DNA from 3 places in the Paenibacillus sp. BC26 genome. Region 2 is predicted to be linked to each of the others. Evidence: riboswitches for the same ligand, from Rfam matches in the RefSeq annotation. Region 2 holds a riboswitch; each other region holds the start of a gene.
The links. Region 2 has a riboswitch for cobalamin ahead of BM412_RS26700 (DUF4430 domain-containing protein). Riboswitches for the same ligand answer to the same signal wherever they lie in the genome.

Region 1: another riboswitch for cobalamin. It lies ahead of BM412_RS12530 (ABC transporter substrate-binding protein); the one in region 2 lies ahead of BM412_RS26700 (DUF4430 domain-containing protein).
Region 3: another riboswitch for cobalamin. It lies ahead of BM412_RS10355 (S-layer homology domain-containing protein); the one in region 2 lies ahead of BM412_RS26700 (DUF4430 domain-containing protein).

The regions. Positions count from the first base shown of each region.
Region 1 covers NZ_FPAD01000001.1:2,855,958-2,859,237, forward strand. The annotation lists gene BM412_RS12525 (FecCD family ABC transporter permease) at 1-731, opposite strand, end outside; gene BM412_RS12530 (ABC transporter substrate-binding protein) at 733-1,749, opposite strand; cobalamin riboswitch at 1,924-2,175, opposite strand; gene BM412_RS12535 (heavy metal translocating P-type ATPase) at 2,240-3,280, opposite strand, start outside.
Region 2 covers NZ_FPAD01000005.1:116,871-120,150, forward strand. The annotation lists gene BM412_RS26695 (SAM-dependent methyltransferase) at 1-1,366, shown strand, start outside; cobalamin riboswitch at 1,448-1,641, shown strand; gene BM412_RS26700 (DUF4430 domain-containing protein) at 1,772-2,806, shown strand; gene BM412_RS26705 (energy-coupling factor transporter transmembrane component T) at 2,803-3,280, shown strand, end outside.
Region 3 covers NZ_FPAD01000001.1:2,392,715-2,395,994, forward strand. The annotation lists gene BM412_RS10350 (S-layer homology domain-containing protein) at 1-120, opposite strand, end outside; gene BM412_RS10355 (S-layer homology domain-containing protein) at 201-1,814, opposite strand; cobalamin riboswitch at 1,996-2,189, opposite strand; gene metE (5-methyltetrahydropteroyltriglutamate--homocysteine S-methyltransferase) at 2,357-3,280, shown strand, end outside.

The sequences.
Region 1 (3,280 bases), on a different contig from region 2:
GTTCGCTCGACGTTTACGCCTAAATGAGCGGCATGCCGCTCGCCCAGCACGAATAAATTGAGATGCTGTCCATAACGGATCATGACCGGCAAACCTACGATCAGGAACGGCACAATCAATTGGACATGCTCCCAACTGCGTGCGCTTAGACTCCCCATCAGCCAGAATAAAGCTTCGTTAATTACACCTTGCGACATCGACACCATGAACGTCACGAAAGCGCCGAGAAAAGCTTGAACGATAACGCCGGACAAGATTAACGTCTCGACATTAATCGATCCTCTTGCACGGGAGAGTGCAAATACAATAAAAAGTGTTACGATTCCTGTTGTGAAGGCGACGAGCGGAACCGTCCATAAGCCGATCACCGATTGGTAGCCGAATACAATCATGAAAGCCGCGCCAACCGAGCAGCCCGTTGCAACGCCAAGCGTGAATGGATCGGCAAGCGGATTGCGAAGTACACCTTGAAATCCGGAGCCGGCAAGTGCCAGGCTAGCTCCGACAAGCATAGCTAAGACGACTCTGGATAATCGCAGCTGAGTCACGATTGCGATATCGCTGGCCTCATAGAGACCGCTCGGATCCTCCATCCAAGGCAGCTGATGAATTAATATTCCCCATACGCGAAGAAGAGGCAATCTGGACGAGCCAATAGACAAACTGACGACGACAGATATAGCAAGAAGGAGCATCGCTGCTCCTCCATAAACATATAGCCTTTTTCTCATCTTACTTGAATAGGTCCGGATGCAGCTTCTTCGCTACCTCCAGCAGCCCATCGGCTAGTCGCGGTCCGACACGCGTCAACGGATCCTGGTCCACTTCAAACACTTGCTTATTCTTAATGGCGTTAATTGTTGCCCAGCCCGGTCTTGTTTCAATTCCCGTTAGAATGGGATTTTTCTCACCTTCAGCAAGTGTCATGGAAGCATATATGATCTGATCCGGATTCGATTTGACGACCGACTCGGGATTAATTTCGTACCAACCCTGTTCACTGGCAATGTTAACGCCTCCGGCGAGTGTAATGAGCTCATCCAGGAACTCGCCTTTTCCGACTGTCCAGCCCGGTGCGAACTCCAGGTATACATTCCGTTTCGGCGCATCTTTAACGGCATTAACAACCTGTTCCCTAACTTGCTCCATATGAGCCGTCACCGCTGCCGCTTGCTCGTTTTTATCCAAAATTTCACCGATCTGCTTTACCTTCTCCATGACGGCGTCATAGGTCTTAGGATCTGTCGCAAACACCGGAATTTGGAGCGAGCGAAGCTTATCGACAACGGCACTTCCCATTGTGTAGGAGGCGAGCACAAGGTCCGGTTTAAGCGAAACGATTTTCTCAATATCCGCGTCCATGTCCCCGATCTTCGGCAGACTCTCCGCTTCCTTCGGATAGTTGGAGTAATTGTCAACGGCAACCAGAGATGCCCCTGCTTCTACGGCATAGACGATTTCCGTCTCACTGGGCAGCAGCGAAACGATGCGCGCAGGCGCGGATTGGAACGTAAGCTCTGTGCCTGTTACATCCTTCAACTTCAGCGGATATACGGAATGTTGTTGTTGTTGTGCCGAGTTATTCGCATTCGCAGCAGCTTGCTCGGATGTATTAGCTGTATTGCCCTCATTCTCAGCAGCTTGATTGGCCTTATTCCCGCCGGAACCGCAAGCAGCCGTTAACATCAGCAAAGCAGCCATAGTCAGGGTTAAGACAATTTTAGTTAATGGCATTAATTTCGATTTCATGTGATTCATACTCTCCCTATTTTATAATTGCGTCCAATGAAAACCCGGCTATTGCCGAATGAAACAAAAAAAAAGCATTTCCGACTTCGAGCGTCAGAAATGCTTACGTTCCGTAGAACATCAGCGGGCAATATACAGTTGCCCATCTCCAACACCTCCCTAAGTCCTCGTAGGTAGCGTTTAAACGGAACAGGCAGGTATCCTGACTCGAAGCATCCGTCATCAACGTCTTCCCAAACGATCCCATCGTTCAGTGACTTATCGTTGATGCATTGTCGACTACGGCGATGGACAAGCATTCTTCCATTCCGGGGCGACGCTTCTTACAGTGGCGGGTCCGTGCCGGCATTGCACCGGTCTTCCCTTTTAAGCTAAGCTTGCGTGTTTCAACGAATGGAAACGAGCACATACACTTAGCACCTGTTCGTAAACTATGAAATTGCGCTTGAGTAAATATACCATCACCTATATAGGATGTCTACATTTGGCTTCACTTCCGTAGAAATCGGTTCATTTGACCGTTTAAACGCAGCGCATTAAATACGACTGAAACGGAACTGAGCGCCATAGCCGTCCCGGCCATCCACGGCTCTATGCCGCCAACTGCCGCAAATGGGATCACAATAGAGTTATACAGCAGCGCAAAACCAAGATTTTGACGAATATTCCTGACTGTCAGTCTGCTGATTTGAAAAGCCTCATAAATACCGGTCAGCCGCGAACGAAGCAACGTCATATGTCCGGCATCAAGCGCCGCTTCCGTACCGCCGCCCATCGCGATCCCGACATCTGCGGCCGCAAGTGCCGGGGCGTCATTCCAGCCGTCACCGGCCATGGCAATGACTCTTCCTTTCGCTTGCAGTTCGCGTATGAGCTCAGCTTTATGCTCCGGCAGCATGGACGCATGAACATTCTCCTGCGCGATACCCGTGATTCGGGCTACGTTCGTTGCCGATGAAGGATGATCGCCTGTTGCAAGCAAGATTTGAACCCCTTCGGCAGCCATTGCGGACACGGCCTCCGTTGACGATCGTTTCACTTGATCGGTGAAAGCAAACGCACCGACACACTCCCCGTCTATCGCGGCATAGATGACCGTCTCTCCCAGTTCTTCTCGTCGACTGACGAAGCTCAGCAACACGCGATTCATCTTCCAGTCCCGCTCAGCGGCAAAACCGGCATTTCCGATTGCGACTCGCTTACTCTCAACGACAGCTTCGATCCCCTTGCCGGGAAACGCATGATAAGCCGTCGATGCCGGGATGACCAGCCCTGCACGCTTGGCTGCCGCCTTAATCGCTGCCGCAAACGGATGCTGGGAATCTGCCTCGGCAGATGCAGCTAACCGCAGCAGTGCGCTTGGCGAGCCGGACAATGCAGATACTTCCGTTAACGCAGGCTTACCTTCCGTTAACGTGCCGGTCTTATCCAGCACGATTGTATCCAATTGCGCCAGACGTTCCAATGCGCCGGCTTCCTTCAACACAATGCCGCGGCGGGCAAGCTTACCGGTAGCCAATACGAGCGATAT
Region 2 (3,280 bases):
GGATTTAAGCGAGCCGGTTACGATTATGGAACTGGGTGCAGGCGCAGGGCGACTTGCATTTCACACCTTGCATCGATTGTGCGAGCTGCGCGATTACGCGGGTATCGAGCTGCCGCCTTTCCGGTACGTGATGACCGACCTGGCCTCTAAGAACGTATTGGCGTGGCAGCAGCATCCCGCCTTGCAGCCGTTCATTCGGGAGGGACTGCTGGACTTTGCAAGGTTTGATGCGGTACAGGATACTGAGGTGCATCTGGCAGTAGCGCAAACTACGATACGTCCGGGCGATTTGAAGCAGCCGCTGCTGATCGTCGCGAATTATTTCTTCGATGTGATTCCGCAAGAGTTGATCTATGTCCATGACGGCAAGGTTTATGAGTGCGACATCAGCGTCGAATTTCCGGATAATCTCAAGGAGCTTACGACTTCAGAGAAATTGAAGCAAATGAAGCTGAATTACGTGAATCGCCCGGCACCTGAATACACAGAGAAAACCTATCCGTATCACGACCTGATCGACATGTATGTGACGGAGCTGGATGATTCTTATATCCTGTTTCCGGTTGCCGGATTGACCTGCTTGGATCGGCTTCATCGGCTGTCACAGGCAGGGTTTCTGCTGATCACGGCGGATAAAGGCGATCACCGGCTGGAGCATTGGGACCTTGCGGACCCGCCGGAGTTCTTCCATCACGGCAGCTTCTCGTTAACGGCCAACTATCATGCGATTCAGCATGTGCTGGAGCAGCGAGGCGGACTGTCGCTCTTTACGAAGGAGCATCATTATCACGCGATTAATGTCGGCTGTATCCTCATGCTGGAATCGCCTATGCGGTATGCCAACACGCGGCTTGCTTTTCGACGCTTTGTCGACCGGTTTGGGCCGGACGAGTTCTTCAGTTTGAAGGAGTGGGTCGACCAGCATTCCGGCACGATGGGGCTGCAGCAAATCCTGGCCTTTTGGCGGCTTGGCGGGTACGACGCGGAGTTCTTTATCCAGAGCACGAAACGCATCTCGGCTCTGCTGCCTGAAGCGGGCGAAGAGGAATTAATGGATATTCAAAATGGCATTCACATCATGTGGTCATCCTTCTATGTGATGGAGCAGCGTTACGATTTGGCACTCGATGCCGGGCTGCTGCTGTTTGAGATGGAATTCTACGATGACGCGAAGGAATTCCTGAGCTTATCGATTGAAACCGACGAAGACGAGTCTGTGCCGACCGTCTTATTCTGTCTGGCGATATGCAGCTACGAGCAGGGGGACAAGGAAGCGGCAATGGTTTACTTGCGCGATGCGCTCGTCCTGGAGCCGGAGCATGAGGATGCCTTGGCGCTGCTGCATGCGCTGACCGCAGAAGAATAGGGCGGCTGCTTCAGGATAGGCTTTGCAATTACTGCAGCAATGGATAGACAAAAGCATTGTTCTTCTATAGTATGAATAGCAATTGAATAGCGCGATCAAGGTGCACGCTTAGTCGATAAGCGCTGCTTAATAGGGAAGTCCGGTGCAAATCCGGCGCGGTCCCGCCACTGTAAATGAAGAGCTGATCTAGAAGACGCCACTGGCCCATAAGCCGGGAAGGCATAGAGAAGCGTTGACGCATAGCCAGGAGACCTGCCTTGATTGGATTTTCACGGACTCTACGGATGATGGAGGCGGTGCTTTTTTTGTTGTCTATTCGTGTAATTGACGACGCCGGCTGCCCTTGATTCGATAAGAATCAGGGGTTTTTCTTGTTTTTCTGAACAACGAAGGAGACATAGGTGCATGAAACCAAACGGAACAAGATTTATTGCGGCGGCGATTGTCGTCGTTGTCCTCATTATTGCTTTCTATAGCAGCAGTCCTTCGACGACGAAGAAGAGTGAACGGACGACCGTACAAACGGCGACGGAAATGACGAATCCGGCGGGAGAAGAGTCGGCTTCGACTTCGCCAACACCTGCCGCTGAATCCGAGTCGGAGTCAACGGCCGATCCTTCAACCGAGCAGTCGGAGCCGGGCTCTACAGAGGATAAATCACCGGCACTAACTGATGAGGCTGCCGAACAAGCACAGGAGCCGGCAAGTCCTGATGATGGAGTGATCGCCTCTCCTAAGCCTGATCAGTCGGTGAAGCCTAAGCCGGACTCAGGTTCAAACTCAAACTCAAACTCAAATTCAAACTCAGACTCAGGCTCAAACTCAGGCTCAAACTCAAACACATCAGCACAAACCAAGCCTTCCACGCCGCCGAAGGGAGCAACGAAGCCTCCTTCAACGGACGCGAAGCCTCCAGCCAAGCCGGATGCCGGAAAGGATCCCTATCAGACCGAACCCGTTCCGGAAGGAAAGCCGACTCCCGTCGAACCGCAGAAGGCAGAAATCTCCAATAAGGTCATGACAGCGTATCTCTCCGTGAGCTGTGCCACAATCCTTGATCGTATGGATCAATTGGATGCCGAGAAGGTCGAGCTCGTCCCTAAGGATGGCGTCATTTTCAAGTCGCAGAAAGTGACCTTCTATGAAGGCGAGTCCGTGTTTAACGTGCTGCAGCGTGAAATGAAGAAGAACAAGATTCCGATGGAATTTGAGAATATGCCTATGTACAACTCCGCGTATATCGAGGGAATCAATAATTTGTACGAATTCGACTGCGGGGAGTTATCCGGGTGGATGTATAAGGTGAACGGCTGGTTTCCGAACTACGGCGCAAGCCGGTATCAACTGAAACAAGGCGATGTAATCGAGTGGGTATACACCTGCGATTTGGGCCGAGATGTAGGGGACACTTATGCTTCTACCGACGGCGGAAAATCATGAAAGACGCCTTCTCCGGCTATCACCCCTTCGTCAACTTCCTGTATTTCGTCCTAGTGATCCTGTTCGCTATGGTGTTCATGCATCCGGTCTGCTTAGCGATATCGATGATCTTCGCAATCGCCTATTCGATTAACCTGAGCGGTCGGAAAGCGATCGGCTTTCAGCTCTTCTATATGCTGCCTATGCTTTTGCTAACAGCCATCATTAATCCCGCATTCAATCATGAGGGAGTTACGATCCTAACGTATTTGCACAGCGGCAATCCCTTGACGCTGGAATCCATTGCCTACGGCATCGCAGCGGCTGCGATGTTTGTAACGGTTATTAGCTGGTTCACGTGTTACAACGCAGTCATGACCTCGGATAAGTTCATTTACCTCTTCGGTACCGTCATCCCGGTCCTCTCCCTCTTTTTCTCGATGGTGCTGCGTTTTGTTCCGAAGTTTAAGGCGCAGCTTGCCGTAGTATCCTATG
Region 3 (3,280 bases), on a different contig from region 2:
AGCACTATTTTCGAAGTAGCTCGATGCAGCCTCAATCGTTTCTTCGAGGTCGAAGGCTGCCGCGGCTTGAGCGGTCTTCACCGGACCGATTCCTGCAGTGATCGATAAGAGCAACATCATGGATGAAACGATAAGAGCAAATGATTTTAGTAACTTTGAACGCATAGTACTGCCTTCTCTCTTAGTTTAATAGCGCTGTTCTATAACAGTTTCGCAGCGATAAGCATGCGGTACAGCATGTCTGCAATTTCGGCGCGTTTCACTGCGGCCGTTGGTTCTATATTCCATACATCCTGCGATAGGATGTTCTCGCGGTAGTTGAATGCCAGTGCAGCTCTCGCCCACTCGGCCGTCTTCGTATAATCGCCGAATTGGGCTAACATATCTCTCGTCTCCAAGGTGCCGAGTGCCGTATTCATTCCGCATAGCTTGGCCGCATTGGCAATCATTACAGCTGCTTCTTGCTTCGATATTGTGCGATTCGGTGAAAATGCAGCAGTCGACGTTCCTTTCACGATACCGTACGCATAAGCGGTACCTACAGCACCTGAATACCAGCTTGCAGGAGTAATATCCTTGAAGGCATTTGTCGCTTTCGGTTTAAGCCCCAGACCTTTCGTCATAACGGCGGCAAACTCAGCTCTTGTCATGGATTGATTCGGCGCGAATGTAGTCGCGTTAATCCCCGAGATAATCCCCCGTGCTGCAAGTGCTTCAATTGCAGTCTTGTTTGCATGTTCACGAATATCGGAGAAGGTCTTTCCAGACTCAACGACCGGCATAACTTGAACATCCTTATGCTTATTCGGCAATCCAACATTAGCTTGATGGTTGGTGGACAGCAGCGATGCGACATCATTCATTCGGTATAAGCTGGATCGCCCCGCTGCTGCTCGCTGGTAATTGACGAGTCCATACAGCGCCTGCTCCGTCGACATGCCTGTTACTCCGCTTCCATCTGCGTTGTGGCGGAAACCCTGTCCTTTGGTATAGTAAGTCAGCAAATTATCGAGAATCGTTTTCCCGTTCTTGGCGAAGCGGCTGTCGTCTAATGGCATGCCAAGTTCACATAACGCCATGAGCACTTGTACGGTGCTTTCGACGTTTTTTACGCCTAGGCTTGCATAACCGCCATCGTCATCCTGGAGACGAGATAGGGTTTGAATCGCCTTCTCTATTGCAGCCTTTACGCTTGTTCGATTCTGATATTTGGCAAGAGCTTGTATCGCCATGCCCGTTACGTCGGGATCTGCCGCTATCCCGGAAAGCGCAAAACCTCCATCCTTCAATTGCTGCGATAAAATGTCATCGATATACATTTCTCTGGTGGCGTGTGTACCGGCAGATTTGTTAAAAGGAATCTCGTAATTGCCGCTATCCAGCGCAAGCAGTGCAAAGATCGGACCGTTAATCCCTTGCCAAACGGTTTTGTCATAATCGCCTAAAGGCATCAGCAAGTTATAGCCGGCAACATTGGCCGGGTCCGCACCGATTGCCCTTAGGGCCAGAATTAAGCGTGAATACTCGGTATGCTTCTTCTCGCTAAGAACACCTCTGTTTGCCGTAACGACTTGCTCAACATGACTATAATAGTCGTCATAATAGCGCTGCGGTACGGTGTAGCCGGACCGCGCAAGCCCGATAATGGCCCACTCGCCGCCGACAGAGCCAACCTGCGGATCTTTTACGGTAGACAGCATGAAAGCGGCCGTATCCGCAACAACTCTATCCACATCCTTAATGGATGCCGATGTAGAAGCAGCCTTAGCTGAGTTCGGATTCAAAAACATAGAAATCAAGATAATTAATAACATTAAACATGCAGGGCGTATTCGATTGCCTAACCTGCCTCTCACGCGATCATTCCTTCCTCCCACAGCAATCTGTGGCATACATAACAAAAAACCCCCGATTCATCTAACAATCAGGGGCTGCCGGCGTCGTCTGCTATTAGAAAAGACAACAAAAAAAGCACCGCCTCCATCATCCGTAGAGTGTGTGAAATCAAATCAAGGCAGGTCTCCTGGCTATGCGTCAACGCTTCTCTATACCTTCCCAGCCTGTCGGCCAGTGGCAATTCCCAGATCAGCTCTTCATTTACAGTGGCGGGACCGCGCCGGATTTTCACCGGTCTTCCCTATTAAGCAGCGCTTGTCTACTAAGCGTGCACCTTGACTAGTTCTATTCAATTGCTATTCATATTATAGAATAATATTGCTTTTGTCTATGAAATTAGGTACTCGCGGTTCAAACCCATAGCAAAAAGCTATACCCTGGCATAGTATTTATGTGTTTTCCGATAGCAAACTTCCAGCTCTATAATAAGCACATCACACAGCGCAGGGAGAGATTGACATTGAGAACATCACTTATTGGCTATCCTAGAGTCGGATCATTGCGAGAGCTGAAATTCGCATCCGAGAAGTATTTTAAAGGCGACATTACGATCTATGAACTCCATCAGACCGGCGTTGAGCTTAGAGCGAACCATTGGAAAAAACAGCAAGACAACGGAATTGACTTCATCCCTTCCAACGACTTTTCATTCTACGACGGCCTGCTTGATACGGCTTGCTTGTTCAATATCATTCCGGAACGTTATCAATCGCTCGGTCTTAGTCCGCTGGAAACGTATTTCGCTATGGCGAGAGGTTACCAAGGTTCAGAAGGCGATGTGAAAGCGCTGGCTATGAAAAAATGGTTCAATACCAACTACCACTACATGGTTCCTGTAGTTGACGATTCCACCAGCATTCAATTGGCGGGCACGAAGCTGTTCGATGAGTTCTTGGAAGCGAAACAGCTTGATATCTCAACGAAACCGGTGTTGATCGGTGCCTTCACGCTGCTCAAGCTCGCTAAATATACCGGCGTCAAACAAGCCGGGGATTTCGTTCAAGAAACGGCTGCAGCATATGCTGACGTATTGAACAAGCTAAACGAGCTTGGCGCTGAGTGGGTTCAAGTGGACGAGCCTGCGCTGGTAACAGATCTATCGCAAGAGGATCTTGCCCTGTTCACGAAGCTGTATGCCCAAATTTTATCCGCCAAAGGCAATGTCAAAGTACTTGTTCAAACCTACTTCGGCGACGTACGCGATTGTTATCAAACGCTTCAAACCCTTCCATTCGATGGCATCGGAATCGACTTTGTTGAAGGAAAACAATCCTTGGAGCTCGTGCGCCAATATGGATTCCCGGCTGATAAAGTACTGTTCGCCGGTATCGTAAACGGTAAGAATATTTGGAAAAACAACTACAAAAACACGCTTGCAATCGTG